2 regions of the Streptomyces odontomachicola genome follow, and region 2 is predicted to be linked to the other one. Evidence: riboswitches for the same ligand, from Rfam matches in the RefSeq annotation. Region 2 holds a riboswitch; the other holds the start of a gene.

Region 1 (3,833 bases), on a different contig from region 2:
GACTTCGCGATGCCCGGCATGTTCGCGATGACCATGGCCTTCGGCTTCATGAACACCGCCATGGCCGTCGTGATCGACAAGGAGCGCGGCGTCACCGACCGCTTCAGGTCCCTGCCGATGGCGCCCTCGGCCGTGGTCACCGGGCGCGGGGTCTCCGATGTGCTGCACGCCGCGCTGGACCTGGCGGTGCTGGCGGCCATCGCGCTGGTGGTGGGCTGGCGTTCGGACGGAGGGCTCGCCGGGACGCTGTACGCCTTCGTGCTGCTGCTCCTGCTGCGCTTCGCGCTGATCTGGATCGGCGTGTGGCTGGGCCTGAAGACGCCCAACCAGGAGGCGGCCGGCAACCTCTTCGCCGTGGCCTTCCCGTTCGGGATGATCTCCAGCGTGTTCACCCCGCCGTCCGCGATGCCGGACTGGCTGGGCGCGATCGCCATGTGGAATCCGGTGTCCTCCACCGCCAACGCGGTACGCGAGCTGTACGGCAACCCGCTGCCGCTCGGCGAAAGCTGGATCGAGCAGCACGCGGCGCTGATGGCGGTGGTCTGGCCGCTGGTGATCACGGCGGTGTTCCTGCCGCTGGCGGTGCGGAAGTTCCAGCGGCTGAGCGCGTGAGCACGGCGTGAGCGCGTGAGCGCGTGAGCGGAACGCGCGACGGGCCGGGCGCACCGTGCGCCCGGCCCGTCGTCGTGTGCGGTGCTTCCGCGTTACAGGTGCTCGATCACGTAGTCGACGCAGGCGGTCAGCGCCTCCACGTCGGAGGGCTCGACGGCCGGGAACATCGCCACGCGGAGCTGGTTGCGGCCCAGCTTGCGGTACGGGTCGGTGTCCACGATGCCGTTGGCGCGCAGCACCTTGGCGATCTCGGCGGCGTCGACATCATCGTCGAAGTCGATCGTGCCGACGACCTGCGAACGCTGCGCCGGGTCCGTGACGAACGGGGTGGCCTGCTTGGCCTCCTCGGCCCAGCCGTACAGCGCGCGCGAGGAGGTCGCGGTGCGGCGCACGGCGAAGTCCAGGCCGCCCTGCCCGTTCAGCCACTCCAGCTGGTCGTTCAGCAGGAACAGGGTGGAGAGCGCGGGGGTGTTGTACGTCTGGTTCTTGCGGGAGTTGTCGATCGCCGTCTTCAGGTCGAAGAACGCCGGGATGTGCCGGTCCGAGGCCGCGATGCGCTCGGCCCGCTCGATGGCGGCCGGGGAGAAGGCCGCGATCCACAGTCCGCCGTCGGAGGCGAAGGACTTCTGCGGGGCGAAGTAGTAGACGTCGGTCTGCGCGATGTCCACCGGCAGGCCGCCGGCGCCGGAGGTCGCGTCCACGAGCACCAGCGCGTTCTCGTCCGCGCCCGCGACCCGCTCGATCGGCATCGCGACGCCGGTCGAGGTCTCGTTGTGGGTGAAGGCGTACACGTCGACGCCCTGCTCGGCTGCCGCCTTCGGGTGGGTGCCGGGCTCGGACTTGATCACGGACGGGGCGTCCAGCCAGGGCGCGAGCTCCGCGGCCTTGGCGAACTTCGAGGAGAACTCCCCGAAGGACAGGTGCTGCGACTTGGACTCGATGAGCCCGTGCGTCGCGATGTCCCAGAACGCGGTGGAACCACCGTTTCCGAGCACCACCTCGTACCCCTCGGGGAGCGAGAAGAGCTCCTTCACGCCCTCGCGCACCTTGCCGACCAGGTTCTTGACCGGGGGCTGGCGGTGGGACGTGCCGAGAAGTGAGGTTCCGGTGGCAGCCAGGGCGCTGAGCGCCTCCGTACGCACCTTGGACGGGCCCGAGCCGAATCGACCGTCGGCGGGCTTGATGTCAGCGGGAATCTGGAGATCAGCCACGAGCCGCAGCCTAGTGCGTCATCCCAGCGCAGCGGTATGGGGTCCGTACGGCGAGACGGAGCTCACCGGTCCGCTTGTCCGGCCTGTGGTAGCTTGCGAACGCCAGTTCAGTTACGGAACGGCCCGTTGACCAGCCGCTCCGTACAAGGGAATCCGGTGGAAATCCGGAGCTGACGCGCAGCGGTGTGGGAGCTGGGCGAGCACAGGCCACTGGGGCGGGCGGTCACCGTTGACCGCGTACACCCCGGGAAGGCGCTCCGCCCGTACACGATCCCGAGCCCGAAGACCTGCTGGCCGCACGACGGGTCGCCGGGCTCCGCGCATGAGCCCCTGACGGAAAAGGGACCACCGGATCATGGCGTCACGCCACCGCCGCTCACTGCACGTCTCCGTACTGGCCACGGCCCTGATGTGCCTGCTGGCCTCCTGCGGGGGATCCGGCGCGTCGGGCGGCTCGGACAAGGCGGGCGGCGCGTCCCCCGCCGGATACCCGAAGAAGATCGGCAACTGCGGGCGCGAGGTGACCGTGAAGCGGCCGCCGTCGCAGGCGGTCTCGCTCGACCAGGACTCCACCGAGATCCTTCTCTCGCTCGGCCTCGGCGACCGCATCGCGGGTACGGCGACCTGGACCGACCCGGTGCTGCCCGAACTGGCAGCCGCCAACAGGAAGATCCCGCGGCTCGCGGAGAACAACCCCTCCTTCGAGCGGGTGCTGGACAAGGAGCCGGACTTCGTCTCGGCCACCTTCCAGGCCACGCTGGGCAAGGACGGCGTCGCGGGGCGCGGCGACTTCGAGAAGCTCGGCGTGCCCACGTACGTCTCGCCCTCCGACTGCGAGGACAAGGACACCTCGGGCGGCGGCGACGGCGCGCGCACCAAACCGCTGGAGCTGGGCTCGGTGTACGGCGAGATCCGCGATCTGGCCAAGGTGTTCGGGGTCGAGGAGCGCGGTGAGAAGCTGATCGCGAAGCTGGAGAAGCGGAGGAAGAGGGCGACCGAGGGCGTGGACGCGCGGCACGCGCGCGTCATGTACTGGTTCGCCAACTCCGAATCGCCCTATATGGCCGGTTGCTGCGGAGCGCCCGGCATCATCACCCGCGCCGTCGGCGCGAAGAACGTCTTCGACGACACCAAGCAGGAGTGGCCCCAGATCAACTGGGAGCAGGTCGCCGACCGCGACCCCGACATGATCGTCCTCGGCGACCTGACCCGGAAGCGGGAGACGGCGGAGACGGCGAAGCAGAAGATCAAGAAGCTGGAGTCCAATCCGGTCACCCGGAAGATGACGGCCGTGAAGAAGAAGCGGTACGTGTTCCTGAGCGGCGCCGCGATGAACCCCTCGATCCGGGTGCCGGGCGAGGGCATCGAGAAGGTGGCCGCGGGGCTGCGCAAGTACGGGCTGGACCATTGAGCGTGCGGGCCGCCGAGCGGGACAGCGCGGCCGAGGGTGATCGCGCGGCCGAGGGGGAGGCACCGGTTGCGCCTCGGGGTGCCGCGCGGCTGCGCGCTCCCCTCGGGCTCTGGGCGCTGTGGGGCGGCGGCCTCGTGCTCCTCCTGCTGTCCGTCGCCGTGACCATCACCATCGGGCCCTCCGACATCCGCGTCACCGACGTGTGGGGCGTGGTCGCCGGGCACGCGGGCTGGGACGTGCACACCGGGCTCAGCCCCATCCGCGAGGGCATCGTGTGGGACCTGCGGCTGCCCCGTACCGTGCTCGCCGCCGTCTGCGGGGCCGGACTCGGGGTGTGCGGCGCGGTCATGCAGTCGCTGCTCCGCAACCCGCTGGCCGACCCCTATGTGCTGGGCGTCTCCTCGGGCGCCTCGACCGGCGCGGTGCTGGTGGCGGTGCTCGGGGTCGGGGGCGGCGCGCTGACCCTGCCGGCCGGGGCCTTCCTCGGCGCGCTGGTCTCCTTCGTCCTCGTACTGGCCCTGGCGTACGCGTCCGGCGCGACCAACGAGCGGGTGCTGCTCGCCGGGGTCGCGGGCATGCAGCTCTTCTCCGCGCTGACC
Region 2 (3,833 bases):
GGGTCCGACAGTCCGAAAGGACGCGCGGAAACACCCGCCCGGTTGCCGACGCCACTCAGTTTTTCCCACCGGGTCACGCCGCACTTCCCGTCCCCGGACCCGATTGCCGGTCAAATCCGACGATGCCGCATTTACGGTTCGAGGGCGCGGGTTCTACTTCGCGTCCCCATAGGTCGTGCCGATGCGCAGCCCGTCGACCCAGTTGATGACCGGCTGATCCTGGACCTCCGCCCCATAGCTGCCCCAGCGCGGCACATTGCCCTTGTCGTCCCACGTGCGGCCGTGGAAGTCGGCCTTCTTCGCGCCGTTGTAGTACAGCTCCACCCGCCCCTCGTCGGCGGATTGAGAGGTGTGGATGCCCAGGACGATCCGCTTCCAGGTGTCCTTGCGCACGGGGGTGCTCCACTGGAGCGTCCACTTCTCGCCCGGTTCGACGTGGAAGAGCTTGAGTTCGCCGCCCTCGACCTTCATGAGCACCGGATAGTTCTGCTGGTTCTCGTCGTTGGTGCCCCAGGACTTCCACTGGAATATCGTCCCGGCGTCGTCCGTGTTGGTGCGGGTGTCCCAGCCCACGTAGTACGTCGCGTTGTTCCGGAACGCGTAGGGCGAGCCGTCCACGCGGCTTCCGTGCCCTTCACAACGCTTGAGCCCTCGTGGCTTGTTGAACTTGAACACCTTGCCGCGCCCGTCGTGATTGTCCTGCGCGGTCACGCTGCCCGGGTCGTCGCACAGGGTGCTCGCGAAGACCCCCGTACCCTGCCCCGCATCGCCGTCCCACACCGGCGCCGCCCCCGCCTGATTGCTCACGGTCAGCGCGACGGCGCAGGTCAGGGCGGCTGCCGGGAGGGCGGTTCGCTTACGCAGACGCATGAGGTCCCCTTCCGCTGGCGGCGGCGCGCGGGCCGCCGGAGATGGCCGGCGCGGGGTCGGAGCGTGGTCGGTGCGCCGGTACGGCCTCGAACGGTCCGCCATCGTTCCGGCGCCAGAGGTACGGGACAACCGGTCAACGGAAACGCTCACAAGACAAACACTCAAGCGAAAGCCCGCGCGGGGCGAACGTTCAGCAAAGCGCGCAAACGCTCGCCGCACTCGACGGCCCGAGCACCCTGGCCGCCAACTCCCCGCCCGCGTACGGATGTTGCCGTAGGCGCCACGCGTACGCGCCGCTCACGCGCCACTGCGCCCCCGGCGGCCAGCTTGTCCTGGACACGTCCGTCGCATTACTGTCCAACGGCCTTGGTGTTCGGGAAACCGGTGAGAAACCGGTGCGGCCCTCGCCACTGTGATCGGGAAGTCCGGCTCCTCCCTCCGGGAAGCCACTGGACCTCCGCGTACGACCGCGGAGTCCGGGAAGGCGGAGTCAGGTGCGCCCGTGAGCCAGGAGACCGGCCAGGGTGCGTTGTCCATCCACGAGGTGCTGGAGAGGTCTTCCCTAGCATGCATATTGCCGAGGGGTATCTTCCCCCTGCGCACGCGGTCGCCTGGAGCGTCGCGTCCGCACCGTTCGTCATACACGGCGTGCGCTCCCTGACCCGCGAGGTCAAGTCACACCCGGAGAGCACCCTGCTGCTCGGCGCCTCCGGCGCCTTCACCTTCGTCCTCTCGGCCCTGAAGATCCCCTCCGTGACGGGCAGTTGCTCGCATCCCACGGGTACGGGGCTGGGCGCCGTGCTCTTCCGGCCGCCCATCATGGCGGTCCTGGGCACCATCACGCTGCTCTTCCAGGCGCTGCTGCTCGCCCACGGCGGGCTGACCACGCTGGGCGCGAACGCGTTCTCCATGGCCATCGTCGGGCCGTGGGCGGGGTACGGGATCTACCGGCTGTTGCGCGGGTCCGGCGCGCCGCTGATGGTCGCGGTGTTCTTCGGCGCGTTCGTCGCCGACCTGAGCACGTACTGCGTCACCAGCGTCCAGCTCGCGCTGGCCTTCCCGGACGCGAGCAGCGGCTTCCTGGGCGCGCTCGCCAAGTTCGCCGGGATCTTCGCCGTCACCCAGATCCCGCTGGCCGTCAGCGAGGGACTGCTCACGGTGCTGGTCATGCGGCTCCTCCAGCAGTCCAGCAAGGGCGAGCTGATCCGCCTGGGCGTCCTGAAGCGGGTCGGCGCCGCGCGGAAGCAGGAGACCCAGGATCGCGCGGACGGCGGGGACACGGCCGGCGAGCAGGGCGAGCGGAAGGAGGCGGTGTCCGAATGAGCCGCAACGCGAAGATCAACACGCTGCTGGTGGTGGCCGTGCTGGCGCTGGCCGTCATCCCGCTGGCGTTCGGCCTCGGCGACCACAAGAAGGAGCCCTTCACCGGCTCCGACGCGCAGGCCGAATCGGCGATCACGCAGCTCAAGCCGGACTACAAGCCGTGGTTCTCGCCGCTCTACGAACCCCCGTCTGGCGAGGTCGAGTCGGCGCTCTTCGCACTGCAGGCGGCGCTCGGCGCGGGCGTGCTCACCTACTACTTCGGCCTCCGCAGGGGCCGCAAGCAGGGCGAGGCGCGTGCGCTGGCCGCACAGCGCGAAGGCACGAGCGCGGGCACGGACACGGGCGAGGGCGACGGCAAGGTCGAGGGCGAGCACGGAACGGACGCCGCGGATGCCGGTAGCGCCGGTGCCGGTACCGCCGCCACCGGCACCGCCGACGCCCGTACCGCCGCCACCCCCGACCAGCGCCCGTAACCCGCCGTGCTGCCCATCGACGCGGCCGCGTACAGCAGCCGCTGGCGCCACCGCCATCCGGCCGAGAAGGCGTTCCTCGGGCTCGGCCTGACCATTCTCGCGATCTCACTGCCGCCCTGGCCCGGCGCGGCGCTGGTCGCCGCGGCGGCGCTGTCCGTGCTGCTCGGCCCGGCCCGCGTACCGCCCCGCAAGCTGTGGCGCGCCTACCGCATTCCGCTCGGCTTCTGCGTGACCGGGGCCATACCGCTGCTGTTCCAGGTCGCGGGTCCGCACGGGCTGATCGCCCTCGCGCCCGGCGGGCCCGCGCACGCGGGAGGGCTCCTGCTGCGCACCTCGGCCGCCTCGCTCGGGGTGCTGCTGTTCGCCTTCACCACTCCGGTGGCCGACGTGCTGCCGCGGCTGGTGCGCGCCGGGGTGCCCGCCGCTGTCGTGGACGTGGCGATGGTGGTCTACCGCATGAGCTTCCTGCTGCTGGACTCCATGAACCAGATCCGGCAGGTGCAGGCGGCCCGCCTCGGCCACACCACCCGCTCCGCGGCGTGGCGTTCGCTGGCGGCGCTGGGCGCGACCTCGTTCGTGCGCGCCTTCGACCGCGCGTCGCGACTGCAGACCGGGCTCGCGGGCCGGGGATACGACGGCACGCTCCGTGTCCAGGTGCCGCCCGCGCACCTGTCCCCGCGCTTCCTGGCCTCCTCCGCCACGCTCCTCGCGGGGATCGCCGCGCTCGCCCTCGTACTTCCCCTCGTCCTGCGGAGCCAGATGTGAGGGGGACCTGCGCGCTCCTTCCCGAATGTCCTCCCCCACTCCTCCCAACCGCATTTCCACGCAAGGAGTTCCCGTATGACCCGCGCCCCCTCCCCCGCCGCTGAGCCCGGCACCGCGGGCGCTCCCGGCGCCGGCGGCCCCTCCGGGTACGGCGTCCCCGTGGTCGAGCTCGCCGGGGCCGGCTACGCGTACGAGGAGGGGCCCGCCGTCTTCGAGGGCGTCTCCTTCGCGCTCAGCGCGGGGCGCCGTACGGCCCTGCTGGGCCGGAACGGCAGCGGCAAGACCACCCTGCTGCGGCTGCTCAGCGGCGGCCTGCCCTGCACCGGCGGCGAACTCCGTCTCGAGGGCGCCGCGCTGGGCCGCTCGCGCAAGGAGCTGACCCGGCTGCGCAGCACGGTGCAG

What was found. A riboswitch is a leader RNA that binds a small molecule or an ion and turns the genes downstream of it on or off. The one in region 2 is predicted to bind cobalamin.
Region 1: linked by a shared signal. The riboswitch ahead of ABEE00_RS01205 (ABC transporter substrate-binding protein) and the one ahead of ABEE00_RS07025 (energy-coupling factor ABC transporter permease) in region 2 are both predicted to bind cobalamin.

The regions. Positions count from the first base shown of each region.
Region 1 covers NZ_JBCFOK010000001.1:228,943-232,775, forward strand. Annotated here, with positions in the region: gene ABEE00_RS01195 (ABC transporter permease) at 1-612, shown strand, start outside; gene serC (phosphoserine transaminase) at 705-1,823, opposite strand; cobalamin riboswitch at 1,930-2,132, shown strand; gene ABEE00_RS01205 (ABC transporter substrate-binding protein) at 2,179-3,234, shown strand; gene ABEE00_RS01210 (FecCD family ABC transporter permease) at 3,237-3,833, shown strand, end outside.
Region 2 covers NZ_JBCFOK010000003.1:405,786-409,618, reverse strand. Annotated here, with positions in the region: gene ABEE00_RS07030 (heparin lyase I family protein) at 154-870, opposite strand; cobalamin riboswitch at 1,222-1,408, shown strand; gene ABEE00_RS07025 (energy-coupling factor ABC transporter permease) at 1,438-2,193, shown strand; gene ABEE00_RS07020 (energy-coupling factor ABC transporter substrate-binding protein) at 2,190-2,666, shown strand; gene cbiQ (cobalt ECF transporter T component CbiQ) at 2,673-3,431, shown strand; gene ABEE00_RS07010 (energy-coupling factor ABC transporter ATP-binding protein) at 3,507-3,833, shown strand, end outside.